One region of the Peribacillus sp. NPDC096379 genome, then DNA from elsewhere that is predicted to be linked to it. Evidence: riboswitches for the same ligand, from Rfam matches in the RefSeq annotation. Region 1 holds a riboswitch; each other region holds the start of a gene.
What was found. A riboswitch is a leader RNA that binds a small molecule or an ion and turns the genes downstream of it on or off. The one in region 1 is predicted to bind cyclic di-GMP.
Positions count from the first base shown of each region.

Region 2: linked by a shared signal. The riboswitch ahead of ACIQZI_RS03365 (type II secretion system protein) and the one ahead of ACIQZI_RS20015 (aspartyl-phosphate phosphatase Spo0E family protein) in region 1 are both predicted to bind cyclic di-GMP.
Region 3: linked by a shared signal. The riboswitch ahead of ACIQZI_RS02690 (NPCBM/NEW2 domain-containing protein) and the one ahead of ACIQZI_RS20015 (aspartyl-phosphate phosphatase Spo0E family protein) in region 1 are both predicted to bind cyclic di-GMP.

Region 1 is NZ_JBIWFD010000005.1:93,237-104,064, reverse strand. It holds gene ACIQZI_RS20040 (protein-glutamine gamma-glutamyltransferase) at 139-990, shown strand; gene ACIQZI_RS20035 (PspC domain-containing protein) at 1,284-1,466, opposite strand; gene ACIQZI_RS20030 (hypothetical protein) at 1,615-2,202, opposite strand; gene ACIQZI_RS20025 (aldo/keto reductase) at 2,657-3,640, opposite strand; gene ACIQZI_RS20020 (MerR family transcriptional regulator) at 3,922-4,368, shown strand; gene ACIQZI_RS20015 (aspartyl-phosphate phosphatase Spo0E family protein) at 4,526-4,711, opposite strand; cyclic di-GMP riboswitch class I at 4,747-4,829, opposite strand; gene sinI (DNA-binding anti-repressor SinI) at 5,029-5,169, opposite strand; gene ACIQZI_RS20005 (hypothetical protein) at 5,417-5,650, opposite strand; gene ACIQZI_RS20000 (DUF6366 family protein) at 5,710-5,904, opposite strand; gene ACIQZI_RS19995 (helix-turn-helix domain-containing protein) at 6,177-6,692, shown strand; gene ACIQZI_RS19990 (hypothetical protein) at 6,731-7,231, opposite strand; gene ACIQZI_RS19985 (hypothetical protein) at 7,389-7,853, shown strand; gene ACIQZI_RS19980 (hypothetical protein) at 8,116-9,099, shown strand; gene ACIQZI_RS19975 (DUF3986 family protein) at 9,552-10,052, opposite strand; gene ACIQZI_RS19970 (DUF4030 domain-containing protein) at 10,286-10,651, opposite strand.
Region 2 is NZ_JBIWFD010000001.1:701,846-712,673, reverse strand. It holds gene ACIQZI_RS03390 (SPOR domain-containing protein) at 1-504, opposite strand, end outside; gene ACIQZI_RS03385 (hypothetical protein) at 598-1,560, opposite strand; gene ACIQZI_RS03380 (PilN domain-containing protein) at 1,560-2,183, opposite strand; gene pilM (type IV pilus biogenesis protein PilM) at 2,159-3,130, opposite strand; gene ACIQZI_RS03370 (prepilin peptidase) at 3,148-3,903, opposite strand; gene ACIQZI_RS03365 (type II secretion system protein) at 4,135-4,623, opposite strand; cyclic di-GMP riboswitch class II at 4,936-5,019, opposite strand; gene ACIQZI_RS03360 (type II secretion system F family protein) at 5,087-6,295, opposite strand; gene ACIQZI_RS03355 (type IV pilus twitching motility protein PilT) at 6,295-7,335, opposite strand; gene ACIQZI_RS03350 (GspE/PulE family protein) at 7,352-8,995, opposite strand; gene ACIQZI_RS03345 (hypothetical protein) at 9,346-9,849, opposite strand; gene ACIQZI_RS03340 (type IV pilus modification PilV family protein) at 9,861-10,280, opposite strand; gene ACIQZI_RS03335 (prepilin-type N-terminal cleavage/methylation domain-containing protein) at 10,336-10,828, shown strand, end outside.
Region 3 is NZ_JBIWFD010000001.1:540,892-551,719, forward strand. It holds gene ACIQZI_RS02660 (acetate kinase) at 1-442, shown strand, start outside; gene ACIQZI_RS02665 (metal-sensitive transcriptional regulator) at 776-1,111, shown strand; gene copZ (copper chaperone CopZ) at 1,129-1,335, shown strand; gene ACIQZI_RS02675 (heavy metal translocating P-type ATPase) at 1,413-3,830, shown strand; gene ACIQZI_RS02680 (EcsC family protein) at 4,218-5,060, shown strand; partial or broken gene ACIQZI_RS02685 (transposase) at 5,439-5,661, shown strand; cyclic di-GMP riboswitch class I at 5,878-5,961, shown strand; gene ACIQZI_RS02690 (NPCBM/NEW2 domain-containing protein) at 6,101-10,828, shown strand, end outside.

The DNA.
Region 1 (10,828 bases):
TTCTGCATTCTTAACATATGTAATGATCAGGGTTCTCAACCACGGCGATACCTAAAATTTAAAATAGACAGATTGTTTTTTTGTTTAAATGCACCAAGTAATAATACAACGATACTTAAGCTTGAGATGAGGGATAGGATGATCCAAATATCGGGGATGCATTTTCAACAAAGCAGCATGTGGCCGTCTGATAGTATTGAAAGTGTAATTATTCAACGAATGCAGGAAGATAAGATCGTTTATCCGTATCAATCCATCGAGGAATTATCGTTTGAACTCAAGTTACGAAAAAGCATCATTGCAAGTGCAAAATCTATGAACCAGGGTGATGCGCAATTTGAAATCTTAGCAAACTCTCGTTGTAATCCTCAATACTGGCATTTGACAAATACCGGTGGATTCCAGCTTAGGCATGATGTAATACCATCTGATGCGATACAAGACATTTACAAGAATAGTTCACTATATATGTTTGAATGTGCCACTGCAACAGTGATTATCTATTATTATGCCATTCTAAATAGTATGGATGAACATTTATTTAATCAATTATTCCAAAACCTCTATTTATACAGTTGGCATGTAGATCCTGATCTCGGTATACAATCCATTCATACGGATCATTACTTACCTGGAGATGTTGTTTATTTTAATAATCCAGACTTTGATCCAGAAACCTTCTGGTGGCGAGGAGAAAATGCCGTTGATCTTGGAGATGGTACATATTTTGGACATGGATTAGGAATTAGGACAGCTGAACAAATGTTTCAAGCTTTGAATAAACGGAGAAAACCAGGGAGTACTCAATTAGCCTATCTGATGAATTTAGTCATAAGGCCATCTTTTAAACATTTGGCAAAATTAGCGATGCTGCCACGTGGTTATACGGCTAATAAAATTCAACATGTCGTAATAAACCATAACGAAAGTTCGATTTCATATGATCGATATCTATTCTATTTAAATAAAGTGTACAATCAATTTCGATAGAAGTTGGGTTTCTGTTACACGACTAACTGGTCCGATTGCTGAACAAGAAAAAATTCTGTACCACAGGATTTTTGATCAAACTTTTTTACAAATTATCAAACTTTGTTTTAAAGCCACATTTACCGTTCTTTCAACTAATCCTCCCCTAATAGAAGAAGGATTTTTTCTGAATGTATGTTTTTAGTTATTTTCGTACATTAAAAAGACCGCTAATTGGCGGTCTTTTTCTTCAACTAACGCACGTTATTTGAAGGAGTAGTATCTTTTGCACACAAGGAATAAAATTGTCTAATTTAATATAGTGCTGAGTTTTTCTCAGGTAAAAATACTGCAAGAATTAAGTAAATAGAAATAGATATGGGAATAAAAATAAATAATAGCCTTACAGCAAAAGGGGAAATACCATAATGCTCAGCTATTCCTGCACATACTCCAAATAACGATTTATCTTTTGATGATTTTGTTAATCTATTCAATGCAACCCCTCCTTCTCTCCATTTATCATTTTTACCTAATTATACCATATGTGTTTTTTTTATTTCAGGAAGAGTTTACATAATCGAAATTATCGGCAAAAAAAGGATTGGGTACCTCTTAGATATCTAATCCTTTTTGTTTCTTTGGTCACTTTTCATATTTTTCTAGAAAGTCGGCTAAGGCTAAATGAAACACATCAGACTTATTGATCCTCTCAGCTTCACAAAACTCATCTAAACGTTTACCAATGACACGATCAATAACAATCGTCTTTCTTGTTTTGTCACTTTGTGGCAACTGTTTGACGCGATCATAAAGACTTGGCTCATTGGTTTGTGTAGTCGGGGTAACCTCTTGCCATGATTTAAGCATGTCCTTAATCATATGGATTTCATCTTGGGTGAACGGCTCATGAACAATAGGTGAATGATTCGTGAATTCCTTATTACTCTTTGCGAACTTCTGATTACTTTGTGTGAAAGGTATATGAACTTTAGGTGAACTCGATTTCACATAATCAAAAATACTTTTATCAAGGGGTTCTTCACCTTCTCCAATAAAAAACCACCCCTTTTGACCAGAGTTCCTAAATTCATATCCAGCCTCTTTTAATGCGTTTCTAAATGGTTTTTCACTTATGCCAGGTATTTGTTTAGCCACATCGCCTGTCTTTATTCCTTCTTGGGCCAATACTTCTAAAATGCTTCGTATGGATGCTTTTTGATTTACACTCATAGTTTGTTCACCCTCACTTCACTTAAACTCATATATGTATGATTCCTTGTGAAATACGTATGACCTTCAAGTGAGTTAACATAATCACCCTTTTAGCTGATTGTTTAATTAAGCACCCGTTAGTTTAGATCAGAGATTAGTTTTATTCCTTAAAGGGGTTCAGCCGACAAAACGCGGATATTATACGCTAACGACTACCAAAAACGGTCGTTTATAAAATAGTCTTGGTATCTACTTAAATAATGGTAATTATAGCTTGTTTTCATCACCAAAACTCATAACCAAAATCAAAATACCAAAAGAAGTGTTAGAAACCCTTTTTGGTTATTTATATTTAAAAGCTTTATATATCAAGGTATTGAGTCTTAACGTATAAAATATGCGTTTTGTCAGTGCTACCCCTAAAAGATCTAAAAAGTTCACTCCGAATCTATTGATCTTTTGTAACTATTTGTTAAAGACCGGTTCTTTTCTTTTCAGACTCATCGTAACGATCTCCCATTACATTGATCTTACGTATCTCTTTATCCAGATGATTTAATTCATCTTTTGAAAACGAGATACAGGCTGATGAGATGTTTTCTTTTAAGCGCTCTGGTCTTGTTGTTCCTGGAATAGGAACAATCCAGGATTTTTGTGCCAATGTCCAGGCCAATGCGATTTGTGCCGGAGTTGCATTTTTTGTACTTGCTATTTCCTTAAGTAAATGAACAACCGTTTGATTTGCCTCAAGCGCTTCCCGTGTAAAGCGAGGCAAACTTGCGCGATTATCATTGTCACCAAAAGTCGCATTCTTGTTAATGGTTCCAGTTAAAAATCCTCTACCCAACGGACTATATGGGACAAAACCAATCTCTAATTCCTCAAGGGTTGGGAAGACTTCTGCTTCAACTTTTCTCCACCATAAAGAGTATTCGCTTTCTACTGCAGCTAGTGGTTCAACTGAATGTGCTCTCCTAATAGTATCTGCACTTGCTTCGGAAAGTCCCCAATGTTTGATCTTTCCCTCTTTCTTAAGGGTTTGCATCGTCAACGCCACTTCTTCAATGGGTGTATGAGGATCGATACGATGAACGTAGTATAAATCTACGTATTCCGTTCTTAGTCGTCTTAACGAGCCTTCAATGGATTTACGAATTGATCCGGCGCTGCTATCAATTACTTGTTCGCCATCACCAATTCGAATACCACATTTCGTTGCAATTTTCACCTTATCTCTACGTCCTGATAATGCTTCTCCTACTAACTCCTCATTAGAATAGGGACCGTACACTTCAGCTGTATCAAATAGTGTCACGCCTTGATCTATCGCTAAGTGTACGAGAGAAATCATTTCATTTTTGTCTTTGGCTGGACCACGGTGGTAGTTTAAACCCATACATCCAAACCCAATTTCAGATACCTCTAACTTTTCTTTACCAAGCACTCTCTTTTTCATGCTACTCCTCCTTCATTTTCCAGAATAAATGTTGATGTTATGACTTGAGCCATCTTTGAAATATAGAGAGTGGAAAGGTTTCCAAACACGACTTAATCCATTTGATAATTCCTCGCTTTCCGATTTTTTTGTATTATAGGACATGCTTCTATCTGTTTCATCCAGTTCTTATTCCCCTCCTTTTTCTCATATTGACAAAATCAGCAAGGAATGATAGCTTCAGCCTACACCTTAGAGTTAACTGTAAGTCAATGGTTTTATAAAAAAATTATAGGAGGGGAATTATGCTCTATACGATTAGTGAAGCAGCTGTGAAAATGCAATTAACCCCGTATACTTTACGGTATTATGACAAAGAAGGGCTGATCCCCTTTGTGGAACGCAGCGCGGGTGGTATACGTCTGTTTAAGGAAAAGGATTTTGAGTGGATCAGGCTGATTGAATGTATGAAAACTGCCGGTATGCCGATCAAAGAAATCAAGACATTTATAGATTGGTATATGGAGGGAGACTCAACTCTCCAACTGCGCCGTAATATGTTCCATGAGAGAAAAAAGATTGTTGAGGAACATATTGAATTGCTGAATAAAACACTGGATACACTTAATTACAAATGTTGGTTTTATGATACCGCAGTTGCTGCAGGGACAACATCTGTGCCGAAAAACATGAAACAAGAAGATATGCCCAATGAAATACGCGAGCTGAAAGACAAAATTGATCTGTGAATCCCTGTAGAGATTATATTGGGTGTTTTTGCATATCTCCTAACCTATAAAAGATTCATTTCAGCATTATCCGCACTAAAAAAGGCTCTTCGGCTGGAAGATCCTTTTAAATGCTTGTTTAATTATAGAGCCCTATAATTGAAATGGGGATTTTATACTAATACGGGGATGCTATTAGTTTTATTTTGAGGTGTTTTTGGTAAACCATGATAAGCTGATCTAATTTTTGACTGCAATTAATGGTGCTGTGGCTATTTAAGCCTGTTTCCTTTGCAATCAGAATTAATTCCTTTTTCAATTCATTGATCCTATTTTCTAAATCGTCCATTTCTTCAAATTTCATCCAACAAGATAACCTCCTAAAATATGCGCATTATTTTAGGCAACTCAGCCATCATAGTTAAAACTTTAGATCTGTAGTTTTGCGTCCTTATTTTTCAATAAGTTTGCCTTTTCTCGTTATATATTACTGTAATTAGATTCTGAAATTTGTCGCATTTTGTTGTTGCTATCGGAATAATTGCCAAGAGGGGGGATTCATGGATCTTTAACAATATGGTCCTTTATTTGAACAAGAATCTAAAAGTAATTTATGCATACGTTATACAAATCCGGTTAACATAAAGTGAATTATAGGAAATTAAAGAGGTTGAGTGCCCTTTAGGTACTCAACCTCTTTTGATTTTCTTTTTCAAGTTTTTTAAATTCTATAAATGCTTTAAAATCTTCTTTAGATACTCCAGATTCTATTAACTCTTTGACTAATCGAAGCCATTTTTCATCTAATTGTTTATTTTCCATGATTAACCTCCTTGGAATTGGAAGTGTTTTACTTTACAATTCCATTTATATAAAAAGTAACAGTTATTTCTTATAATCCACAACGGAAATACTTGGGTTATAAGGTAAATCACTCCTAATAATTAAAATTGCATATCCTATTTATTTCTAGTTAACATAAAATTTCTTATCGGCAATAAAAAAAAGGATCTTCCAGTCGAAGATCCTTTTAGCTGCTTGTTGAACTAGAGCATATCCGTTAGTTCATTTAATTTTTTGAGGTTCTAAATTTCTTTTGAGAGAGAAAATAAGCTAATGTAGCAGTTAGCAAAACTACCAGTAACGGAATTGATGTCGTTCCAAACACTAATGTTTGACTTAAATTACCCTCTATTGAAGAATAATCAGGGGTATAAGAAGCAGTAAGAATCAAACCCGATGCTATTTGAAATACCGTATAAATTATTGCAAAACTAATTATAAACACAAGATACTTTTTCAAAATTGCCACCTCCTTACCTTAACTTACCATAATCCTTATTTTACTAAAGGAGAGTTAGTTTAATAAGAACATCGTGAAAGGATAAGTAATCCTCCAATAATTATAACTACGGTGATAATTTTGGTAAGACAACCTCCTTTTGTTAATGCTCCTAAATCACCAACCATTGAACGGTTAATAGAGTCTGAGAAATTGCCCATTGGATTTTTCTTATGTTCTTCTATTTGTTTTTTGTCTTGGTCATCTCGGTTCACAAAACCACCCCGTATTTTTTCCTTTAAGGGATTTTATTCCCCAACATTCATAACAATCCTGCTCTGTTAGTTAAAAATTTTTTTAAAGATCAAATGAATACATTATACAAATCCAGTTAACATAAGCGATGTTATAGGTTGTAATAAATAATTAAAAGTGAATATTGAATACTCAACTCTTCGTTGATACTAGAAGTTTACATATTTCAACTAAGGCTACAGTGTTTGTTTCTCTAACTTCGTTTATATTTTAGATAAAGGAGGAGATACAAATGGAATTAGGACATAAACTTAAAACCTTACGCAAAAAAATGGGCTACTCTCAACATCAGTTAGCTGAACAATTAAATGTTACTCCACAAGCTATTTCTAAATGGGAAAATGATAAATCTGTTCCTGATATTATGAATCTTGTTCAATTGAGTGAAGTATATGATGTAAGTTTAGACTATCTGATCAAGGCTGATAAAGATTTACAAAAGAAATTGTCTATTAATAAAACTCAACTAAACATATTCAAATACTTTATAATTTCCATCCTCTTAATATTATGCTTAGTTATATTACTCTTAACAAAAGCTCAATTCTTTATGTTCCAACATGGAATGGTAACCTATATATTTCTAGGATTCATTGTAATCTTTATTATTTCGATTTTGACTACTATATACATGTATGTCATTAAGAAAAATTATCTTGTATTCTTCTGGATAGCTTTTTTAGCGCTAAGTTTTATTGTTTTCTTAGGTTTTTTCTACAACTACATTATAGATCTATTATTCAGATAAAAAAGAGGTTGGGTATCTAAATGGTACCCAACCTCTTTTTATTCTAATAATCCTTTATCTTTGAATATTTTCCTTAATGATTCATTCACCAATTCAGATTTATAGTTTTTAGGAACACGATCAATGATGTTTAATATATCTTCATCAAAATAAAACCCTCTGTATACTCTTTTAGCGTGTGTTTTCTTACCTGCAAGTAACATATCGATTGAATCCATTTCATCATTGCTAGCACTAGCAGATTCAGCTTTGCCTTTGCTTTTTGTTTCGCTTGTACTAGTGCTAGCCATTTCACTTTTACTTTTATTGATTTCACCCATATAAGCGTTATTTTTTCCAAACAATGCACTAAAATCAACATCGGATGGCTCGGGCGATTCTCCTAAATAGTTATAAACACTTTTCTTGCTATCCCATTCATAACCTAACTTTTTAATCTTCAGTTGAATCGTTCGATCACTTACACCATACAATTCGGCTAGTTCTTTGATGGTCATTTCTTTCATCATAATTTTATGAATGATTTTACTTACTAGCATATGTAAAAGCCACCTACTTTCATTTTACTTTTACATACACATATTCATGCTAGCTTATTAAATGTCCTGCATGAAAGCCTTAATTGTTTACATAATCACCCTTATAGGAACCCATGTTATAATGGTATTTTTTACGATATCATAAAGGGGATAACACATGTACATCTGGAATCTAAAAGGTCTTGTTCAAGCTTTAAAAGAAGGAAGTCTATCCAATAAATCTAAAAGGCTCTATAAAGTAATTGGTATTTTTTTATTAGCTTTAGAATTATTAACATATCCGGTATTATTGGTGACTCAACCTTTCAATATCTTAGACATCATTGTTATGATCATTTATCTGGTTATCAATCTTGTGGGAATTTATATGGCATATACGATAAACCAACGAGGAGATGGGAAGGGGTTTTTGTTTCGCTACATAAGTTTATATGTCCCACTCACACTCCGTTTTTTTGTCTTTGTGCTGGTAGTATCGATAGTAGAATATACTATTATCCTCTTTATTGATCCTTCACTTTCTTTGGATGAGACCAATTGGTTCGATCTCATCATTTCTATAGGGACAGACATATATTTTAATATCTTAATGGTCAAATATATTAAAATCATAAATAGATAATTTGTATATCATATACAAACCTAGTTTACATAAAATTGCTTATAGGTACTGAAAAAGGATCTTCGGTTGGAAGATCCTTTTAGCTGCTTGTTCAATTAAAGCGCCCGATTCTGGAATAAGCTAATGAATATTTTGTTCGAACTGCGAAGTAATAAGTTCCGGTATAATTATCCCAGAACTTATAAAAATAGGAATTATTATGTATGATCTACATCTATTTTTCACTAATAAATACATAATGGATTTTGGAAGGAGGGAGAAGTTGATTAATAAAAAAGGAACAAAACTTATATTATTCTCAATCATTGGAATAGCAATTCTAGTATTAATTATAATTGTTCAAAAAGAGCAGAGTATAAACACCACAACTCCCGAAGTAAATGTTTCAAATGCATCACAAGAAGAAAATCAATTTGGTTTAGGCTATAGTATTGAAGTCAACAATAAAAATAGTAATATTTTAAATAAGGAAAACGCACGTTTATTAATGGATTCCCCTAATACTAAACTTGATGTTAGTTTTGATAATAGAGCAAAATCGGGAAATTTTATAATGAAGGTCTTCTACGATTATGAGGAAATCAATTTTAAAGTAGATCAAAGTAAATTTAATAACTCGTATACCTTTGAATTAGGTAAAGGAAAGAGAATTAATTTACCAATATATCTATCAGATAAAATAAAGGCTGACCACCATTCACATAAGCTAACGGTTTCTATCCTTGCTTCACCAGAAAAACATGCAAAAAATATTGAAGCTAAGACAAATTTTTTTGGAATTACTACAGATTATGAACTATTTTATAATGAAGCTGAGAGAGAGTTTGAAAATAATAAGACATATGAAAAACCTATTAAACTTTTAAACAATGCTTTTACTGGTTTAGTCATCAGTCAAGATTTCAATAATTTTAAGGAAGTTCCTCTACCACCGTATTCTACTAAGGTGAAAAAAGGAGAAAGGGTAAAATTTTCTTATAGGGCTGGAAACTATGAAAATGTCTCTGATTATTTAATCATGGTACTACTCGACTGGAATCAAGTTGAAATGGACAATGAAAAATATAAGCTTTTAAATATAGAAAATACAAAAGTGGGATATGGAACCTTTGAAATACTAGCACCTAAAGAGGCTGGTTTGTACGAGTTTACAGCTTACATTGTACCTGAACCGTTCGTAAATAGAACAATAGAAAATGATGACTTAATTGATCAAGCGTATAGATTTACATTAGAGGTTGAATAGTAAATATAATGTGACTGTTAACCTTCTTTTTTATAAAAATTAGAAAAGGTTTTCTGAATTTAACAGTATTCCTCAACAGCAGCTAAAAAGCAAATCCATCTCAGGTTTACAGTGGATTTGCTTTTTAGCGTTTTTTCTAAAATTTGATTTCAATTATCTTGAATGTTATTCGATAAAATGGCCCTTTAGTTGAACAAAGTTCCAAAGTATCACATGAATACGTTATACAAATCTAGTTAACATAAAGTCAACTATCGGAACTTCCGAAATATAAAACCCCTTGGTACTCAAGGGGTTCCGAATCGTCCGTTTTTATTGTTTATACATGATTTTATACAATGTTGATGAATCAACAATTTCGGCTTCTGAAGAAGCCTGGTAGCTGTATAAAAAAGGGGTGTTTTATACAAATTCTTCTTTCACATAAGCACCCGATAATTGAATAAGAAATTCTATTTTTGCCGTTCAATCCACTTATCAAAATTAAGTTCTAGCATATCCATAGGATCCTTACTATTACTAATTTCTAACTTAAATATAAAAATGCCCTCATCTAGTAAAGTACCTTTATATACCTCTGGTAGATCAGAAAATACTCCATCTGTATAGTAAACTTCCCAAACATCTTCATCTATCTGAAATGCTGTGGCTTCGTGTAGAACTTCATAATTATCGTTTAAACGACTTATGTGATAATGTTTGTAGTCAATAATCACCCCATCTGATAAATCTAACGAAAATTCGGTAAATATTTTCTGTCTCAACTCTTCGAATGATTCTTTAACTAACCCTAAAGTAATAACGTACCCTTTTTCTACCCCATTATTATCTATAGTTGTAAACTCTTCAAAACCAGAGTTATTCTGTATTTTACTCCAATTAATAATTACATCTCTTAATTCCAAATATACCTTAAGGTGATTGGGTAAAAAGATTTTATAATTTAGCTTCATATACAGCCCCCTTTCCAATAATTCTATAATTTTCATAATAAAAATTATAGTACGTCGCGTCTAAACTTCTTCAGCTAACTTGCTCCGTTAGTTGAAGAAGTTTTTTCTGAATGTATGATTTTAGATAGTTTCGTACATTGAAAAGACCACCAAATTGGTGGTCGCGCTGTTGTATTATAGCACCCGTAGTGTAATAAAAAATGTGTTCCTCTAATTCAGAAACTCTCCTTGACTTAATTTAGAGTTTTCTCATCTTTACTTTTTACATATATTTTATAGGAATCAATTTTAGATACTGAATTAAGTTCTTTAGATTTTAATATCTCACTAATCTTTACTTCTATGTCTTTAGCTAACTTCTTAGCATTTTTGTCAGAACTATTTATTGAAGTGTGAACAATAATTGATTTTTGGTAACTTAACACAATGACTACTTTATAATCTTTTAGACCTTCCATAATTTTATTCGTTATAAACAATGCCTCTTTGTTTGCATCTTCAGCTGAAACAACTGGTTCTTCAGAATAATTATTAACGTAAAAAATTGCACCAACAGCTATACAAACTATAACTACAATTCCAATAATACCTTTTTTCAAATAGGAAACACCTCCCAAACAATAGGTATGTCCAATTTTTAACAGTTATGTTCATTTTGTTTTGCTAACTTGCCCTTTAGTTGAACAAAAGATTCTTTCTGAATGTATGATTTTGCATATTTTCGTACATTCGAATTCTTGATATAAGTGGGTCCTTTTGATAAAATACCATTATCA
Region 2 (10,828 bases), on a different contig from region 1:
CTTGGCTGCCTCTTCATTGCTGAACAAACCACCTTGAACAAGGAAAGCCGTTAGCGGTTGGATGGTAGGTACAGCCGCTCCTTTCTTTTCATCTTTCACAGGCTCATTAGGGATCTTAGATTCAACAGGGACAGCCGCTACCTCTTTATCAGCCGTAATTGCTTTCAACACGATTAAACCTAGACTTGAACCTATAATCACCGCAAATAAAATAGCTAAAAATGGAAGTTTAAGAGAGTATCCCGATTTGTTACCTGGGTTTTTCCATTTACCGCCAAATGCGAGGATCGTTGGATTTTTCTTTTTCGTAGAAGTGGCGGGTTGATAGAATACACCCTCGTCCTTAGGAAATACCCAATCAAAGCTTTCATCCTCTGGCTCCATTGCTGCAGAAGTTTGATTTTCAGCTACTGTCACGCTATCACTACGATCATCTTCAACCAAGGGCTTTTCCTCGCCATTAATTTTTATGGTGATTCCTTTTTTATTTTCTGGGTTGTCCATTTTTTTCGCCCCCTACGCACATTTTTTTCCATCCTATCATAGGAATAAAAAAAAATAACAAGACTTTTGTCGTCTTGTTATCAATAGCTTTCGTCAATTTTTGCCATCAGTAGGAACAGGAATTTCAATTGTCGTATTCGCTTCAAGTTGTTTCAGATCATTCCAATCTTTAATCACCTTTTCACCGTTTCGGCTATTATAATATAAAATAGCAAGTTGAAAAAGGGTATCTCCTGGTTGCACGTTATGGGTGTACACTTTGTATGTTATTTGATTCCGTTTAACAATTTTCCCGTCAGGATCCTTATCTTGCTCAGCTGGTTTGTTCAATTTTCCCTCTGCTTTGTTCTCCGATAGCTGAGGAAGATTTGCTTCAAATAATGGGTTTATCTTATTGGCTGGTTTCGGTTCCTGATATTTTGGAAGCTGATTTTTAAGTTCTTCTAATTTAGGATAATAATAAGTAGCTACTGTTAAACTAAATGTAAGTCTATCTTCTGCGTTCATTAAACGACTACTTTCTTTGAGTCCGGTGTATTGAAGGCTTTCTACTTTTGTAAGGCGCTCCAATTTCTCGAGTCCTTTCACAAATGATTCCAGTTCAAGATATGTTGGTGATTCAACCGTAATGACCGCTGTTAATTTCTTTACTCCTTCAGGTAGTGGATTTGTATTTGATGTTTCTACTGCTGTCTCAAGTTTTCCAGCTTCTAATTCATCTACCGAATCACCTGCTTGTTCGGCATCTGTAAATGCTAGATTCGTAATAAGACTACCAGATGCTACTTCCACTTCTTCAAGCAATAATACAAATTGATCAACAAGTTCACTCACTGGAAGCTTCCGTTGTAGAGCCATCGTATTAATGGCAGCACTTTTCTGCTCTTTTTGATCTAACTTTTCTAGCTCATCTTGTTCCTTCGTAATCGAACGGTTAAGACTAGCCATTTTGTCCTGTAATGGTTTATATTCAAAATAATACACGCCACTCACACCTATGATAAAAAAAAGCAACAAAAGTGTGAGAATCAACGACACTACTTTTCGGGAAAGCATTATGACCCTACCTCCCCATGTATTGATGCTTGAATGGCTGCCTTGTCCACCGTTAATTCATATTGTGCATTGTAACGTGGAAGGATAGGCTCCGCTGTCACACCATCCCCAAGTTTCTCCGTTGAAAGGGTTTGTAACTTAGCTCCTGAAATAATGGCTGAATTTGAAATACTTTTCAAGTAATAAGCTGCCTCCCGGGAAGAATCGAACCGAACAGTAAGCTGCACAGCCCCATCTTCTTGATAGGAAAAATCTACGATAAACCCTCGTTCAGGTAATAATGAAGATACAGTTCTCATGATGAAAAAGGTTGAACTTTGATGTTCTTCAACCCATTGAATCGCCGTTGTCAATTCACGCACAGATTTGGACTCAACACTCTGAGTTCGCTCTTTTTCCTTCGCGACTTTTAATTCTTTAGTCAACGTTAACTCTTGCTCCAGTTCTACCAATCGGGTCTTCTGTGCTTGATAGGTAGTCATGAAGAAGAATCCACTGACCAATAGCACAATCCCCGTCAACAAAATCAAGAAGACAACGGTACGTCGTTTTTTTTCTTTTTTAGGTAATAAGTTAATATCTACAAGCATGTTGACACCTACTTTAACGCTAGTCCAATACATTCAGCATATACAGGAGGGATGTTCCTTCCTTTTTTCGTTTGAAATAGTGGTTCAAGTAATGGCTGAACGGATACTTCAATCGCAGTATGTATATCCGAATAAAAAGTTTCCATACAAGGATGGTCTCCTGACAAAACGAGCTTTGAGATACGATGATTTCCTTTTGTAAGATTGAAATGGTAATAGGATAGGAAACGTTCGATTTCCATGGTAATATCTTGAGATTGACTGTGTAATTCGTTCGGTGCACCCACCCAAGAATAAAATTCCGATCCACTGCGGCTTTTAGAAAGTTCAAAGTGCTCATCATGAAATTCCAAAGGATAATGACGCGAAAAAACGGGTTTATGTTCGTTAAAAACAGATAAAACAAATGCATCTACCCCAATTTGCACCATTAATACATGCTCATCCTGCTTAGCAAGACCTAGATGATAATACATTCTATATAGCGATAGCACTGATAGATCTGCTATATCAGGTTTAAGAGATGCACCCTTTAATAATGCTGTAAATTCATGTAACACGGTTTCTCTTGAAGCAAATAACAACACGTCTCGGTTTTCAGCCGCTTTTTCTAAAGGCACAGCTTCGATTAAAGGGTCTGCAAAAGGCAGATGGATGCTCTGGCCCAATTCCATATATAAATAGCCATTCAGTTCATGATCTGGAATCTCATTCGAAACATGAATTTTCCTAACGATTACTGTTGAATCAGGTACACAGAATGAAACTTTTTTCCCTTTAAGCTTCCATTGATCGATCATTTCATCGACAATCAGTTCGAGCGTTTCACGATCTTTGATTTGCCCCTCAACGATCACACCATCTGGAAGGCTCTTTTGCCCATAGGCTAGCAGTTTTCGCTTTTTTCCAGATTCCACAAACCGAATATACCGATCTTTAATGGCTAGATGAACTCGATGTTGTCTATTAAATGCACTCACTCTCTTCATCACCCGCTTCAATAAAACATAGTAAAGTAATAGTTTAAGATTTCATTTCCATAAAAATAGGATAGCAACGCACCCATTGCAATAAATGGGCCAAATGGAATCGGCTGCCGTTTCTTATAATTTCCCCGTATCATGCCAGCCACTCCATACAATGCTCCAAAGAAGCTTGCCAAGGCAAACGTAAGGAGAGTCAGCTTGAGGCCGAGAACCAAGCCCAACACGAAAAACAGTTTAATGTCTCCCCCACCCATGCCACCTTTACTAATGACAGCAATGAAAAAAAGCAGACCAAAGCCAACGACCGCACCGACAAACATATCCCACCATGGATCTAATGGCACGACTAAACGGACAACTAAAACAAGAGGAACAAAAAACAACAGCACTTTATTAGGAATAATCATATAGACAATATCAGATACAAAAATAATGACTAACAACGAGATGAAGGTAAGTGCGATTACTAGTTCACCTGTCCATCCAAATTCATAGAATGCAAGCATAAACAATAAACCCGTTAAAAGCTCAACAAGTGGATAGAGCGGCGATATTTTCGAATGACAGTTCCGGCATTCTCCTCTTAAAAAGACATATGACAACACAGGTACCAAATCCGTAGCTGTCAACGTTCTTTTGCAAGTTGGACACTGTGACCGCGGCCGTACGATTGACTGTTTCTCCGGTACCCGCAAGCCAACGACATTGTAAAATGATCCGAGAACTAAGCCTAAAATACCTATGTAGCTGTAAATAAATAGTGTCATGGATTTCTCCCTTTTTATTGGAGTTTTGGTCTCCCCGTTTTCAATAAGCCTTCCTTCATACTGGATGTGGAGTTTTGACGTCATGTTGTTCCTTTTATTATACAGGAAGTTATATAGATTTAAATAAGATAATGCCGTGAAGGTTCAATTGATTGATAAAGCAGATTGATTATTATTAGATAAAAAAAATCACTCCTTGCGGAAAGGAGTGGGAGTATCATAATACATGTATCAATTCACATTAGATATAACTTTCGTTCGATCATCTAAAGCCGAAGATGGAACAGGAGACTCTTTAGCTCCAACAGACCGCTTACTTCCTACTAAATATACTTTATATGATTTTTTACCGGCTGTTTCCTCGACTATAACACCACCAACGGAGTATACTCCTCCATCTGGATCTTTAAGACCAGACACATCAGAGGCACTAGCACTAGGCTTAATGTCTGCATCAATATACCCACCATTAATAAGTTCCGCTAAAGTAATTTCCCCGTCTGCTCCAAATTTCTCATTGGCTGCATCGGACAATTTAGCTGCTGCAATCACTTGCTGTGCATTCGCAAGATGAGCATCCTTCTTACTATTATCAATAATCTTTCCAATACTCGGCACAGCAATCGCTGCGATGATTCCTAAAATCACAATGACAGCCAAAAGTTCAACTAGGGTTAACCCTTTTTGATCATGAATCAATGCTTTTACTCGTTTAATCATGTACGTTCACTCCTCAGTTCATTTTTTTATGTAGTATGACACGGTGTAATAAAACAGCTTGTAACTTCATACAAAACCTAAAAGGGCGTTAAAACGCCACCAGTTACTATGAAGGATCGGTCATGAAGCACGCTACACTCGCCTAATCACAATGGTGGCGGTGCGGAGCCGGATTTTCGGAAGCCTTCTCGAACAGATAAGTAAACCCGCTAAATAGATTAGCTAGATGAATAAGTTGCGAAGCCCCGTCCCCATGTCCTTCATACAAAAAAACCGCCATGTTTATATTTAAATTCCAAAATTTGGATTTAAACATAAATTGGCGGGGTGCACTACTCACTCCTGATCATTTAAGTGCCCAAATAAAAATGATCAATCACAGTTTCCAATCTATTTATATATTGCTAGTATATAAGACTCATTCACTAGTTGACAACTACTTTTTCTACTATATTGAACATTTTTATTGGATTTCGTTAAATATAGTGAACATCGGAACGGCAATGGCTGCTACAATGCCTCCAACAACTACAGCTAGAAAGATAATGAGAAAGGGTTCAATAAGAGATTTCATTTGATTTGTTGCATTGTCTACTTCCATTTCGTAAAAATCAGCGACGCGATCTAGCATGACATCCAAAGTACCAGATTTTTCACCGACGATGATCATTTGCGTGACCATCGGTGGAAATGCCCAGTGTCTTTCCATCGGAATGGCCATGGACTCGCCTTTTTCAATCGAAAGTCGCGATTGTTTCATCACCCTGGTTAACACTTCATTTCCTAAAATCTTTTCCACCATTGTTAAAGATTGCAAAATTGGCACAGAACTCTTGAAAAGCGAGCTTAATGTTCTCGTCATTCTTGCAATCTCCGCCTTTTGAATCAGTTGCCCGAAGATAGGCATTCTTAAAAGCCAATAATCAAGATAGTATTTCATCTCGCTATTGGATCGTATATAGCGAATGAAGATATATAATCCAACCGCTAATAAGAGAAATACCCACCAAAACCTTTCAAAAAATCCACCAAGATTGAGAATCAACTTCGTAAAGAAAGGAAGCTCACTACCAAATGAAGTAAACATATCGGCGAAAGTTGGTACGACTTTAGCTAACATAAAAATGATAATAATAATACTCAAGCAACCAACCGTTGCTGGGTACATCAACGCCGATTGTACTTTTTGCCTTGTCTGATACTGTTTCTCAAAATAAACTGCCATTCGTTCCAGAACCTCTTCTAGATTCCCGCCAGCTTCACCCGCTCGCATCATATTTATGAAGAGAGGCGGGAACACATTTCGTTGCTTTTCTGCTCCTTCAGAATAAGGGTTTCCATCTTCTAAACTTTGAACAATATGTTCTAATGTTTTTCGCAGCAGTTTACTTGATGTTTGTTCCGCCAAAATCTTTGTCGCTTCTACAACACTGATCCCTGCTTGAATTAATGTTGAAAACTGGCGCAGATATATAATAAAATCACGATTTTTTATGCTTTTTCTACCCAAGGAGATTTCTTTATATAAAATGCCCTTTAGTTCATCAATACTCGTCACAGCTATCCCTGTTTCTCTTAGCCTTGTGACCGCCTCTTTTCGTGTGTCCGCCGTCATTTTCCCTTGTTTTTTTCTTCCCATCCGATCTCTACCCTGATAGTGAAAAACTGGCATTAGATGATTCCTTCTTCTAAATAAGGGAGGGCAGAATAAGAATCAATCTTCCCTTCTTCCACTAATTGTTTAATCGACATTTCCATCGTTTGCATGCCAGCCGATTTACTCGTCTGCATCACACTTGCAATTTGATGGATTTTTTCATTACGAATTAAATTTTTGACAGCAGCATTATTCACCAGAATCTCGATCGCTGCCACCCTTCCTGCCCGGTCTTTTGACGGCAATAAACGCTGTGAGATAATCGCAGATAAGACGGAGGCAAGCTGAACACGGACTTGCGGTTGCTGATTGGGCGGGAACACATCAATGATCCGGTCAATTGTTGCCGGTGCATCTGTTGTATGCAAGGTGCCAAGTACTAAGTGACCCGTTTCCGCTGCGGTAATCGCTGTGGAAATCGTTTCTAAATCGCGCATTTCTCCGACTAAAATAATATCAGGATCTTGTCGTAAACAAGCGCGCAGGCCATTTGAGAAATTTTGTGTATCAAAACCAACTTCCCGTTGATCAATAATACTCAATTGATGTTTATGTAAATACTCGATTGGATCTTCAAGCGTAATAATATGTTTCTTCATATTTTTATTAATATAATCAATCATCGCTGCAAGCGTCGTTGATTTCCCGCTTCCAGTCGGTCCTGTCACCAAAACGAGCCCTTGCCTTTTTTCAGATATCGCTTGTAAAACAGATGGTAGCTTCAATTGTTCTAAAGTCGGAACTTCGGTTGGTACGACTCGAATCGCAAGGCTGATACAAGAACGCTGATGATAAGCATTGACCCGGAAGCGCGAAACGCCAGGGATTCCATATGACAGATCCAACTCTCCTTTGTCCTTAAACGCCTGCCACATCGATTCAGGAATCATTACTTTCGCCATTAATTCTGTGTCTGCTGGCGTAAGGTTTTCTTTTCCATACTGTTTCAAGTCACCGTGAAGTCTCATAATCGGCGGTACACCTACCGTTAAATGAATATCAGACGTCCCTAAATCAAAAGCAGCTTTTAAAATATAATCCAATTTCTCCTTCACACATCTAGCCCCCTAATCATGTCCCCGCTACCCGCAGTACTTCCTCTACCGTTGTCAATCCTTGTTTGGCTTTAAGCAAGCCATCGTCAATGAGGAAAATCATCCCATTGCGAACCGTATATTGCTGGATTTCACTAAGTGGCTTATTATTCATCATCATCGTTTGAATTGTATCATCGATATTCAATACTTCATGAATCGCAATCCTGCCATGATAGCCACTGTTTTGACAGCTTGGACATCCTTTGCCACGATATAAAGATTGCACAGGGATGCCACGTTTTTGAAACAAATTTCTTTCCATGGCAGATGGTGTGTATGCTAGTTTACAATCCGGACAGACTTTGCGAATCAGTCTCTGAGCGATGACGCCAGTTAAGGAGGAAACAACCAAATACGGTTCAACATCCATATCTAATAGTCTCGGAATCGTTGAAAGCGCACTATTGGTATGCAAAGTACTTAATACAAGATGCCCTGTCAAAGATGCCCGAACAGCTATTTCCGCTGTCTCGCGATCACGAATTTCACCAATCATGACAATGTTTGGATCTTGTCGTAAAATCGAGCGCAAGCCACTAGCAAACGTTAGACCTACGCTTGGATTGACCTGCACTTGATTGATGCCCTTCATTTGATATTCCACAGGATCTTCCACAGTAATAATATTAACCTGTTCAGTATTCAAATGATTCAATGCCGCATATAGAGTCGATGTTTTTCCAGAACCGGTTGGCCCCGTAATCAGAATCATCCCAGACGGCCGTTCAATCATCGCAACAAAGGCTTTGACATTCACTTGATTAAAACCAAGCTGTGAAAGATGAATCATCACATTGGATAAATCTAAAATACGAATGACGATTTTTTCACCAAATACGGTTGGCAATAATGAAATTCGTAAATCAATAGGCGTAGCATTCACATCCAATTTAATTCTGCCATCCTGTGGCAGTCTCGTTTCGGTAATGTTCAAATTAGCCAAAATTTTAATTCTAGCAATTAACAAACTATAAATATTCTTCGAAAGGACACGTTCTGTACGTAAAATCCCATCGACCCGATAGCGAATAAGGATGTTTGATTCCTGTGGATCGATATGAATATCGCTCGCTTTCATCTGTACGCCCGCTTCAAGAAGTTGATTGACAAGCTTAACAGCTGGTGCATCTTCACCATCTAGATTCTCAGTCGCGATCCTGTTCATATCTAATTCTTCAAATGTCTCTGTCTTGCTATAATATTTATAGAGTGACGCAATGATTTCTTCCTTTTTCGCTATGACAGGTGAGATCACCAAACCAGTCGATAGTCCCATATCATCTAATGCGATATAATCCATCGGATCATGCATCGCTACAATGAGTTGATTCCCTTCTTTTTTTATGGGCATGACTAAGTTCCTGAAGGCAAAATCTTTTGCAATCAAGCCTAAGACGGCTGTATCTACGGGATAACGAAATAAGCTGATCTGAGGTACACCTAGTTGGAACTCAAGCACCTCAATGAGTTGCTGCTCATTGATTAATCCGCGTTCCAATAAGGCATCACCCATTTTTTGCCCTTCTTTTTTGTATGTTAATGTATCCTGCAATTTTTCTTCCGTAATGATCCCTGCTTCAACAAGTAAATCGCCTAAACGTTTTCTTTCACTTTTCATTCTATCACCCCTATCTGGCATCCTTTGATCATTGTCTGCTATCATTCAAAATAACATGAAATCTACTTAAATTATAGAGCGAATTACCCAATCTTTGTAGTACTATACGAATAATGATATTAGGATGTTCTTCCATTCAATTTAGATGAAAAGAAGAACTTGTCCCTTTTGTTTGCATGGATTGTAGGAAAATAGACGAGGTACCTAACTTTGTTGTATAAGAATTTAGTTATAATTTGAAAAAGGGAGATGAAGTTGAAGCAGTCTGCCCTTTTTGCCATGGAACGATGCGGCAAGCGTGAAAGGATCCCAAGTGAGTACATCTACACTTGAGATGGGAGAGAGGTTGCTTAGCGATTTTGTTCTTGGATCTTTATATTAATGGTTTTTTCTCGTTCCGAATCTGCTTGAGCATACACATTATTCAATGAGGGAGTAATAGTATATGTGACCGTAAGAGTGTTATCTACTCTTGTTATACTAATATAATCTATTTTAAATTGATACATTTTATCAGATGATATGATTTCTTTATCTACTAATTTAGTTCTAAATTCTTTTTCGTATTTAACAGCAATTTCAGCGTCTGTAGGAATAGCGTTAGTGGTAGGGAACTCATTTAGCCATTTTATGACCGCTTTTTTTGCTTCGTTATTTGCTGTGTTTATCTCCTTCTCAACATACTTTAAGCCCATTCGTGATGATTGATGTAACTGTATATTTCCCTCTGATTTTTGATTCTGCAAAGAACTGTTTAAAACATTGCTAATTAAAGTTACTGAAAAAATAAGGATTAATGTAATCGTTAATAATACAAGCACTAATGTATAACCTGCTTCATTTTTTTGTTTCATCAATTATTCTCCTAATTGTTGAGGCTTACATCTACATATCCATATGTAATCGTTAGTTCTTTATGGTCTTCTGATTCTATTCTTATAGAGATAGGAAGTAAGCCTAGTGAGCTTTCTTGTCTACTTTGTGTTAAAGGTGTCACGGTTGAAAGATAGTTTTTTTGATTTAATGGAATGGATGGACGAATATACTTATCTACTGGGATAGTTTGGCAATCGTTTGTTTTACAATATGTTTCCAAGCTATTTGTTACCTCATAAAGTTCTTGTTCAGCTAGATTAATTGCTGTTAATTTATCTTCTGTTTTTGTAGAAAATGTCATTGCATTTGAGAAGAAGGATAAAAATATCGTTAACACAATACCAAGGATTGTGATGGAAGCTAGAACTTCAATAAGAGTGAAGGCTTGATTATTTTTTAGATTATTCACGAATTGCTACCACCTAATGTCTTTTTATTCATTATATAACAAACTATAATAGGGAATGGATCAATTTTATCAAAAAGTGGGGAATTTCATGAAACAGGTAAACAAGGAATCTGGCATTACTTTAATAGAAGTGCTAGCCGCTTTAGCCATTACAGGATTTATTGGGAGTGTTGTGTATGGTGTGTTTTTTCAAACGCTGCACGTTAAGGAGAAGACACAGTCGCATAACGAATTGAGACAAGAAGCAAATATTGTCATGACCCAGTTGCGATCGATGCATGAGAATGGAGATAGTATTTGGTATAGTTCTGGCATGTTATACACAGAGAAAGAAAAGAAAAATCCATTAGCAACAGAAACAAATTATCTTTTTACAGAAGTACTAATCAATGGGACTAAAGTCGTTTCAGAGCAAAGCATACAGCTATTGTCTACATCAACTTTCAAAGTAGCCTTTACTATAAAAGATCACTATCAAAACGAATACAACTTGGAAACGGTGTTACCGGGGACAACGAATCAGCCTATTGCGGGTGAGATTGTAAAGC
Region 3 (10,828 bases), on a different contig from region 1:
TATCATGGAGAAAACAGGGAAAACAGCGGATGAAGTTCTTGATGTTCTGAATAAGGAAAGTGGAATGCTTGCTATTTCAGGTTTTTCAAGTGATTTACGTGATATCCAAATTGAAGCTGAAAAAGGCAATGAACGTGCAGAATTGGCACTTGAAGTTTTTGCTGGCAGAATCCATAAATATATCGGTTCATATGCAGCAAGAATGAGTGGTGTGGATGCAATCATCTTTACGGCAGGTATTGGTGAGAACAGTTCAATGATGCGTGAAAGAGTCCTACATGGTCTTGAATTTATGGGCATATATTGGGATCCTGCTTTAAACCAAACACACGGAGAAGAAGCATTCCTTAACTACCCGCATTCTCCTGTTAAGGTAATGGTTATCCCTACCAATGAAGAAGTTATGATCGCCCGTGATGTGCAACGCATCGCGAAAAAATAAGTGATATTTACAATTGAATACTGAAAATTGAGTGGTCAGAATAACCACGACCATTTTTCTACCCAAACCTTCTTTTATGCTTATTTAATTAAGTATGAAAGGAGGTCTTTTTGTGTTTGTTTCCTTAGGGTATTTTTAGATTTATAATCGGAAAGAATGAAAAGAAAACCATAAAAAGGAGTCGCTACGTTTTAACTTACCCCTTCTTCTATCTAATAAGCGGGAATAAAATGGGAGAGTGATGCTGTTTTTAGTAACAAAATCATCTCTCTTTACATAGGGTAGGGGGGTATGGTATTATGTGTTTAAGGAGGGGAAGAGATGGAAAATGAAATGCAAGAAAATGGTCATCTAATTGAGGATGAATGTTGCGTGACCCCAACTCATGCTAGAAAAAGTCATCATTCTGATACAGTAAAAAAGAATTTAACCACCCGGTTAAATCGCATAGAAGGTCAAGTTCGCGGGATTAAAGGGCTAATTGAGAAGGATACGTATTGTGATGACGTCATTACCCAGATCGCCGCCACTCAAAGTGCCCTTAATAGTGTGGCGAAAATTTTATTAGAAGGCCATCTAAAAACTTGTGTAATCGACCGGCTTAATGAGGGTGATGCGGAAGTGATCGATGAGGTCTTAGTAACTATACAAAAATTAATGAAAAAGTAAAGGAGAAGTGAATAAAGATGGAAAACGTAACATTGAATGTAATTGGAATGTCATGTGGTCACTGTGTGAATGCTGTTGAGGGAAATGTAGGAAAGCTTGCTGGTGTTGCTGAAGTAAAAGTCCATTTAGAAACAGGAAAAGTAGATGTTGCATTTGATCATGAAACAGTAACGCTTGAAAAAATCAAAGAAACAATCGATGATCAAGGATATGATGTTGAATAAATTATCAAAGTGCTTTTATAGCACTTCTTTTTTACAATATATTATACCCCTAGGTGGTATAAAGAGGTGAGAATCAAATGAAAAACCCATTACAATTAAAAGAAACCAGTATGCAGATTACCGGGATGACCTGTGCTGCTTGTGCAATAAGAATTGAAAAAGGGTTAAAGAAAATAGACGGTGTAAAAGAGGCCAATGTTAATTTGGCTCTTGAAAAATCAGTCGTAAGGTATGATGCAGAAAAGGTGAGTGCACAAGATTTTGAAAAGAAAATACAGGATCTCGGTTATGATGTAGTAAAAGAGAAAAAAGAGTTTGTTATCACTGGAATGACCTGTGCTGCTTGTGCAACTAGAATCGAAAAAGGATTAAATAAAATGGATGGCGTATCCATGGCGAATGTTAACCTGGCACTTGAAAATGCGACCGTTGAATACGATCCCTCCCAGGCTTCCCCAGGTGATATTATTCAGCGTGTGGAAAAGCTAGGATACGGGGCGATGATCAAGGACAACAACAAGGATGCTGTAGACTATCGCCAGAAAGAAATCCAAAAACAGCAGAGAAAATTTATCGTCTCCGTTATTTTGTCAATCCCGTTGTTATGGGCGATGGTCAGCCACTTCAGTTTTACATCGTTCATTTACCTGCCGGATTTTCTCATGAATCCTTGGGTACAAATGGCGCTCGCAACACCCGTCCAATTTATTATTGGTAAGCAGTTCTATATAGGTGCTTATAAGGCCTTGCGCAATAAAAGCGCCAATATGGATGTATTAGTCGCAATGGGTACATCAGCCGCTTATTTTTACAGTGTCTATCAGGCAATCATCTCGATTGGGAACCCCCATACAGCACAACTATACTTTGAAACTAGTTCCATACTCATCACGCTAATCCTTTTAGGGAAGCTTTTCGAAGCAAAAGCAAAAGGACGTTCTTCTGAAGCAATTAAAAAACTAATGGGACTGCAAGCGAAAACCGCTTTAGTGGTAAGAAATGGAGAAGAACTTGAGATACCACTTGAAGAAGTGATTGTAGGAGATACGCTTTTGGTGAAACCTGGTGAAAAGATCCCAGTAGATGGAGAAGTAATCGAGGGAAACTCGGCTGTCGATGAATCGATGTTAACCGGGGAAAGTATTCCCGTAGATAAAAGCCTGGGAGATCCTGTGATTGGTTCAACATTGAATAAGAATGGCTTTCTAAAAATGAAAGCCACAAAGATTGGAAGGGATACAGCACTTTCACAAATCATTAAAGTCGTAGAAGATGCACAAGGATCGAAAGCGCCAATTCAAAGACTTGCCGACCAAATTTCAGGTATTTTTGTGCCAATTGTTGTTGGCATCGCCGTTTTAACCTTTCTCGTTTGGATCATCTGGGTCAATCCAGGAGAGGTTACACCAGCCCTTGAAGCGTTAATTGCCGTTCTTGTTATCGCTTGTCCGTGTGCACTTGGACTTGCGACCCCTACTTCGATTATGGCTGGGTCTGGTCGTGCTGCAGAGTTCGGTATTCTATTCAAAGGCGGGGAACATCTTGAAACGACTCATCATATTGATACGGTTATTTTAGATAAAACAGGGACCGTTACAAATGGTAAACCAGAATTGACCGATATTATCGTCGAAAATGGAGTAGCTGAACAGCAATTTCTATCTTTAATTGGCGCAGCTGAAAAACAATCGGAACATCCACTGGCCGAAGCAATTGTTCAAGGAATTCACACAAGAGAGATAGCACTTGGCATCGTTCAGCAATTTGAAGCAGTCCCAGGTTATGGAGTAAAAGCGATCGTTGATCAAAAAGAAATCCTAGTAGGGACCCGGAAGCTTATGAATCAACATCAAGTGGATGTTCAACAAGCGCTATCGATGATGGAAGAATTAGAAGGAACAGGGAAAACGGCCATGCTTGCTAGCATTGATGGCCAATATGCAGGCATGATTGCGGTCGCTGACACGATTAAAGATACTTCTAAAAAAGCCATCAAACGGCTCAAAGAGATGGATATTGCAGTCATTATGATAACGGGTGATAATCAACGTACAGCAGCGGCGATTGGTAAACAAGTGGGGATCGACCAGGTTATTGCCGAAGTACTTCCAGAAGGGAAAGCGGAAGAAGTGAAAAAACTGCAGGCTGAAGGCAATAAGGTGGCCATGGTTGGAGATGGAATTAATGATGCTCCTGCTCTTGCACTTGCGGATATTGGTATGGCGATTGGAACAGGAACAGACGTAGCCATGGAAGCAGCAGATATTACCTTGATTCGCGGAGATTTGAATAGCATCGCAGACGCCATTCTTATGAGCCGGAAAACAATGAGGAATATTAAACAAAATCTGTTCTGGGCTTTTGCTTACAACACTCTCGGCATCCCGATTGCAGCAATCGGACTGTTGGCCCCTTGGTTAGCAGGTGCCGCTATGGCATTCAGCTCTGTTTCGGTCGTCTTAAATGCACTCCGTCTACAAAGAGTAAAACTTTAAAAAATGTTCATTTGATTCACTTTTAAGAGGCATTGGTGCTCATACCAATGCCTCTAATCGTGTGCTCGGCATGGTTGGGTCTCTGGTACAACTCCCAGAACATTGAAGGCTGTAATAGTCGTTGTGCGACCTGAAATTTGATTAGATCTCCTCTGTTTGCATTCTAGCCATGTAAGTCCTCTGTGTTATACTAATAGGAAGAATCAGCCAATATAAAGTGAAACTTCAATCAGTGGGGAGCTTTATCCCACTGATTGTTAGTTGAACCAATCGGGCTTTTACGGGCAGTTATCGCCTGACTACGCGCTACTTCGATTCCTCTAAGATATGAGGGGGAGGCTACTGCCCGTTAATGCGAGATCAAAGGCTTTTTAGGAGGGTTAGAAAATGGGCATGACAAATCGGGAAATTCAAGTCTGGAATGAAATAGGCGAATGGGAGCAAAAGCTTTATCAATACGAGCCGACAGATTTAACAGTGATGTATGATAAATGGCTTGAACAAAGCTTTTCCTTGCTTCCTGAAGATGCTCGGACACGTTTTTTTGCGAAAATGGATACAATGCTCTTTCATTTACATGCATTGGTGCAAAGTTCGCAGATTCAGATGGATGCTAGAGACAGAATTTTAGAAGCAGCGCGGGTTTATAATTCTGAAGTCGAAAAGATTGCTGATATGAACCTTTTACCCATTGATCAATTGAATTACATAGCGACACAGCAAATCGCGAGACATAGACTGTATTCATTTGCCCAAGGTGGAGCAAGTGGGTCAGGCGGTCTTATTCTGTTAGGAAGCGATATTCCAGCGATGACGTTTATTAATGTTCGTGTTGTTCAGTTGACAGCCATGACGTACGGCTTTGAAGTGAATACTCCGTTTGAAATGATGATGGCCCTCAAGGTTTTTCATATGGGCAATATGCCGAGACGCCTTCAAGGGGTTGCATGGCAGGAATTAATTAATGAAACGCATCAAGATGGTGAAGAATATTTTTACGAAGGAAGCGAGGATTTAACAAACATTACTTGGATGGAGCAACCTTTAAAGCAGTTGCTGAAGGCCGGAGCGATTACCATGTTTCGAAAAAAACAGATCCAAGGTGTTCCACTGCTTAGCATGCTAATTGGGGCGGGTTCTAATTACCGAATGACACGGCAAGTGAGTGAATTCGCGCAAAAATATTATCAATATCGTTATTTACAGAAAAAGAGAGTAGTCAATGAATGACACTATATCGTAATGAAAGGCATCCTTTAAACAGGACACGAGCTTATTTACAGCTATGTGTCCTGTTTAAGTATGTAGGGAATTATGAAAACATTTGTTTTTTTATGAAAGGAATCTTGTGAGCGAATATGCAAATAACAATAATGACTACTTAAGAGAAATGGGATGTACAGCTTATTTTTTGGATTAAATTATTTTAAGGGTAATTATGAATTTATGTTAAAATTATTATATTTTTCATATAACGATAGTAAAATCTAATTCATTTAGTAAATTGAAAGTATAAAATATTTTGTGTAAATGAATAAGATGACAATGAAGGAAGACCATCTCTTGGTTGAATTAAGTCACAACCCATCCTAGAAAAGAGATTTCCTTATGCATCAGTTTACAACATTATTAGTCGAGGCTCTAGAAAAAACAAAATATTACAGAAGTTTTTCGTGCTCATTTAGAAACAGCTGACAATACGCTGCTGGCGACAAAACTAACGGCTTTTTTAGATTAAGAAAAATATGATTGAATTGGCTTCAATTTAGGCATTTCACGCAATAGCTTGTATTCACGCAAGTTGCACACAGAGTACTATGATATAAATATCTAGATTCCATGTGATCGAAACGGTGAGTTCAAGCAACGGACCGTCGTACCATATAATTATGATATTGGAATAGATAATCCATATCAACTGTTAAATTAGATAGATTTATTTTTTAACTATGATAAACTCGCCATATTACTTGGAAGAGAGATAGTAAAATATAGTGCTAATGGATCATAGTAAATAAATGTACTTATGTTATTGTTTGAAATATAAAAATAGAATAGGCAAACCTAAAGAAATTTAGGGACGCAAAGCTATAGGGACTAAAGTTTATTACTATGTCAGCCAGTTGCCGAAGAGTTCATTATACTTTTTGTTTAGTAAGGATTAAAAAAAAATCATTTTTTATTTTTACTTTATGTAAATTAAAGCTACTCTTTTTGAGTAGCTTTTTTAATGTACTTCTTAGGAATGTATTCATCAGGAGGAAATGTGTATGAGAGTAGTTGCAATTGCAACAGCAATAGCCATGGCTTTAAACTTAGTCTGTGGTCCAATTGATGTTTTAGCGAACGAAAATCCACATGGACAAGTTGTCACGACTGCTGTAGATGGAAGTATTAAAAATTCCAGTTCTGCATCGGTTAGTAAATTTGATTTGTATGGAAAAGACATGTTAAATGCATACAATGAAGTGTTTAAAATGTCTAACACGAATATCAAATCTATAACAAACAATGGTGGAAACTATTCAGGTTCTCCTATTGAAAAGGCGATAGATAGCGATATGAATACACATTGGGAAACTGGTAGACCTAATAGTTCCACATTCACTAATGAGGTTGTTATCCATTTCAACGAAACGACTACTTTAGATAGAATTGTATACGCTGCCCGTCAATCAAGTGCGAAAGGTAAAGGTTTTGCACAAGCGTTTGAAATATACAGCTCAACTTCAGACGCAGGTGATGATTTCACATTAGTTTCTTCTGGTGAATATAATGGTTCTACGGGGGATATCGTAGAAATTCAGTTTACCCCTACAGAATTTAAGCGAGTAAAATTTGTATTCAAAAAAGCAAATCAAGACTGGGCAAGTGCATCAGAGTTTCTTTTTTATAAAGAAGATCGTGTATCTGACAAAATGGAAAAACTATATACAGATGAGACATTAAGTACTGTAAATGAAGCGTTTAATACTGTTGATTCTATAAACAAATTAGAAGAAGATGTTAAGAACCATCCACTATACCTTTTATTTAAAGAAGATCTAGAGAATGCAAAATTACTAGTTGAAAATAAAGATGTAAACTATGCAGAAACGATTGTATCCAAATTTGAAGATTTTAATAGTAATCTACTTCCACAATATGATGAATTATATAAATTGCCTTCTAGTAAGATTACAAAAATAACGACGAATGGCGGTCAATACGCAACTAATTCAATAGAAAGAGCTATTGATGGCAATGCAGCTACACAGTGGCATTCTGGAAAACAAAATGGAGGGAGTTTTATCAATGAGGTTGTGATGGAATTAGATGCATTAACTACATTAAACAGAATTGTTTATATGGCTCCTCGAGGTACAAATAGAGGATTCCCAGAGGCGTTTGAGATTTATGCTTCTAGAACTACTAAAGGGGACACATTCGAACGCGTGTCAAGTGGTACTGCTAAAGCAACTCAAAGCTCTTTGGAGTTTAGATTTAATCCAACAGAGTTTAAAAGAGTGAAATTTGTATTTACGCAAGGCTATGAGAACTGGGCATGTGCTGGTGAGTTTGGTTTATATGAGCAAGATGAATTATTAGAAAAAGTAGCTAGATTATTTACAGACGATACTATGAGTAAAGTCAGTGAAGAGTTTAACACTATAGATAAATTAACCACTTTAGAGGAAGATGCTAAAAACCACCCATTTTATGAGAATTACAAAGAAGCTATTACAAATGCTAAAGCTTTAATGAGCGAAGAAAAAATAGAGGCTACAACAGCAATAGTGAAGCCATTTGCTCATTACGCTAACGACGCTTACTCTAAGTTATTTAGAATGGACTATAAAAATATCGAGAGCATTCGCAATAACGGTGGTCATTATGCAAGTGCTGTTATAGGAAATGCAATAGATGGAAATCTAACTACATATTGGGAAACGAATAAAAGTAACTCAAATGATTTCTCAAATGAAGTGGAAGTAACCTTTAAAGAAGCAGTAAAACTAAATCGAATTATGTATGGTGCAAGACCATCTGATCGAAAAGGTTTTGCAGAAGAGTTTGAAATATTTGCTTCTAAAACTTCTAAAGGCGATACATATGAGCTTGTAACCACTGGTAAACATAATATGGTGTCTGGATTAGTAGAGGCTAATTTTGAACCCACTACATTTAAGCGAGTAAAATTTAAGTTCAAGAAATCAAATCAAAATTGGGCAACACTATCCGAGTTAGCCTTCTATACGGAAGATAATTTAGACGATAAACTGTCTAAATTATTTACTGACGGTACAATGATTGCGGTAGCACCTGAATTCAATAGTCTTGATAGAATCAACGCATTAGTAGAAGAAGCAAAGGTACATCCGTTATATTCTACTTATATAGAGCAATTAGACTTGGCTAAAAAAATTATTAATGGCGAAATTGTTACTGAGGCAAGAATAATAGAAGCGGAGCAACATGGTAATATGGTGCAACATGCCAATGAGAAATTAAAATTTGGTTTTGGAAGCAATCTTCAACCGACTGGACTCGCCGCTCAACCGGGGGATAAAATAATCGTTTATGTTGACGCAGTTGCAAATGGTCCATTGCCTAGCTTATCTTTTGCACAACAAGAAGGTGCATGGAATAGTTGGAGACAAAGCGTAAACCTAAAAGTCGGTAAAAACGTAATAACAGTTCCAGAAGTTCCTAAAACTTCTTATTATAAAAAGGCAGTAACGCCTGGTGGAACTATATACATCGAGAATCCATATACGAAAGAACAACAAGGAAAAGCTCCTACATTAAGATTTGAAGGTGTAGACAGAGTACCTTTTGCTACTAAGGATACAAATGTAGAGGAGTTCAAAAAATTCTTAATCGACTATAAGAAGAAAATAGATGAAGATGTAGCCAAACATCCAAATGTTAAAGAGCAAGAAGTTCTAGATGTTGTCGAAGTCGTAAGTGACCATTTATTCTGGACAGGTACTGCAACGGGTGCTTACAAAACCTATATAGAAGATGGGTATAGTCCGTTAGAAACAATAGAATCTTATAATCGTCTTATGGAAGAATTATTTAGATATTATGGTTTAGATGCAAGAAGTGATGAGCATGATCCTAAATTGATTAGAGAAAATATAAGACTTGCTCAACCATATTCATACATGTACGCAGCTGGGGATCATATTGGAACTCTTGATGATGTTGTGTCTTCAATCTTGGTTCCAATAGAAGAGAAAGGCGGTTCATGGGGAGTCATTCATGAAATCGGTCATAGAATGGATGCGGGAGTGAGGACGTATGTTGAAGTAACTAATAATATGTTACCGCAACATATGTCAGCATTTTACGGCAACGTAGATAACAGAATACCTTTCGAAGCTAACATCTATAAAAATGTACTAAAAGAAAATGCAAAAGATTATAATTCCCAAGGTCTTTTTGAAAAACTAGCTGTCTTTTGGCAAATAGAAATGTATAGTCCAGGCTATTGGGGGAAATTGAATGGAATGTATCGGGAAAGAAATGTGTCATTAACTGATGGAGATAGATCTAAACAACAATATTTAGTCGAATTCTCTTCTGAAGCACTAGGTTTAGATTTAAGTGAACATTTTGCTAGACATGGATTTGTAGTGAGTAAAGAAACAAGACAGAAGACTAGCAAGTATCCAGAGCCGGGTAAAATATGGTACTTAAATAATAGTGTAGTTGATTATGGAGGCAAAGGTATAGCAGACGAAAAGGCAATCGTAGCAGTAAGTATCAATACAAACCTGAATGCAAAAACAAACACATTATCTTTTAAAGTTGATAAAACATATCAAGAAGATTTCTTAGGTTATGAAATTTTTAGAGACAATGAATTAATAGCATTTACTAGTGCGGACCAATTTATCGATCAAAATGTAGATACAAGTAAAAATTATACCTACAAAATTGTTGGTTATGATAAAAAATTACATACTCTTAAATCAGTAGAAATCAAGGCATTTAGCCCTGCATTATCTGTTGAAGAACATGTAACACTTAAACTATATCAAAAATTTGATCCAATGGATTATGTAAAAGCTATTTCTTACGATGGCCATGATATTACAGATGCTGTAGTGATAAAATCGAATAATGTAGATGTAGCGAAAAAAGGAAACTATGAAATTGTATATGAAATCAACAATGAAGGTGTAAAAGAAACAAAAACAATCAAAGTTACAGTAACAAGTGATTATAAATATATTTCTGATATGACTGCTAAATCCGTAAGCGTTGGTTGGGGTTCATTACAGAAAGATAAATCAATTTCTGGTGGAACTATCACATTACTTAGACAAGGCCTTAATGCAACTTATTCTAAAGGAATCGGTATACATGCTAATTCAGCATTAGTGTATGAAATTGATGGAAAAAACTTTGATTTTTTTGAAAGCTATATCGGCATAGATCAAGCAGTGAACGGACAATCATCATCCGCAACTTTTGAAGTTTGGGTTGATGGAGAAAAGAAATTTGATAGTAGCGTATTTAAAGCAAACACGGAACATGAGTTTGTGAAAGTACCCGTTACAGGGGCAAAAGAAGTGAAGTTAGTGACAACTGATGCTGATAACAATGGTAATGCCGCGGACCATACTATATGGGCTGATGCTAAGTTTACTCAAGCTTCTAGTAAACCTACACTTACAATATCTGAAGACTTTACAATGGTGAAGTTAAATAGTGAATTTGATCTTCTAAAAGATGTTACAGCATTAGATGTAGAAGATGGGGACTTAAAAGTCCAAATCAAAGTAGCATCTAATGGCTTTAATACGAATAAAACAGGTACTTACAATGTTGAATATTCTGTAACCGATCATGATAACAACTTCGTTACAGCTACAAGAAAAATTTATGTATACAGTGATACGCAATTTGCAACAGACACTGAGTGGAAAGCTGCTCAAACGGCTTGGAAGAATGTAAACAAAGATAAAGCTTCTTCAGGAAGTGTGATTAAATTACTTGTAAATGGG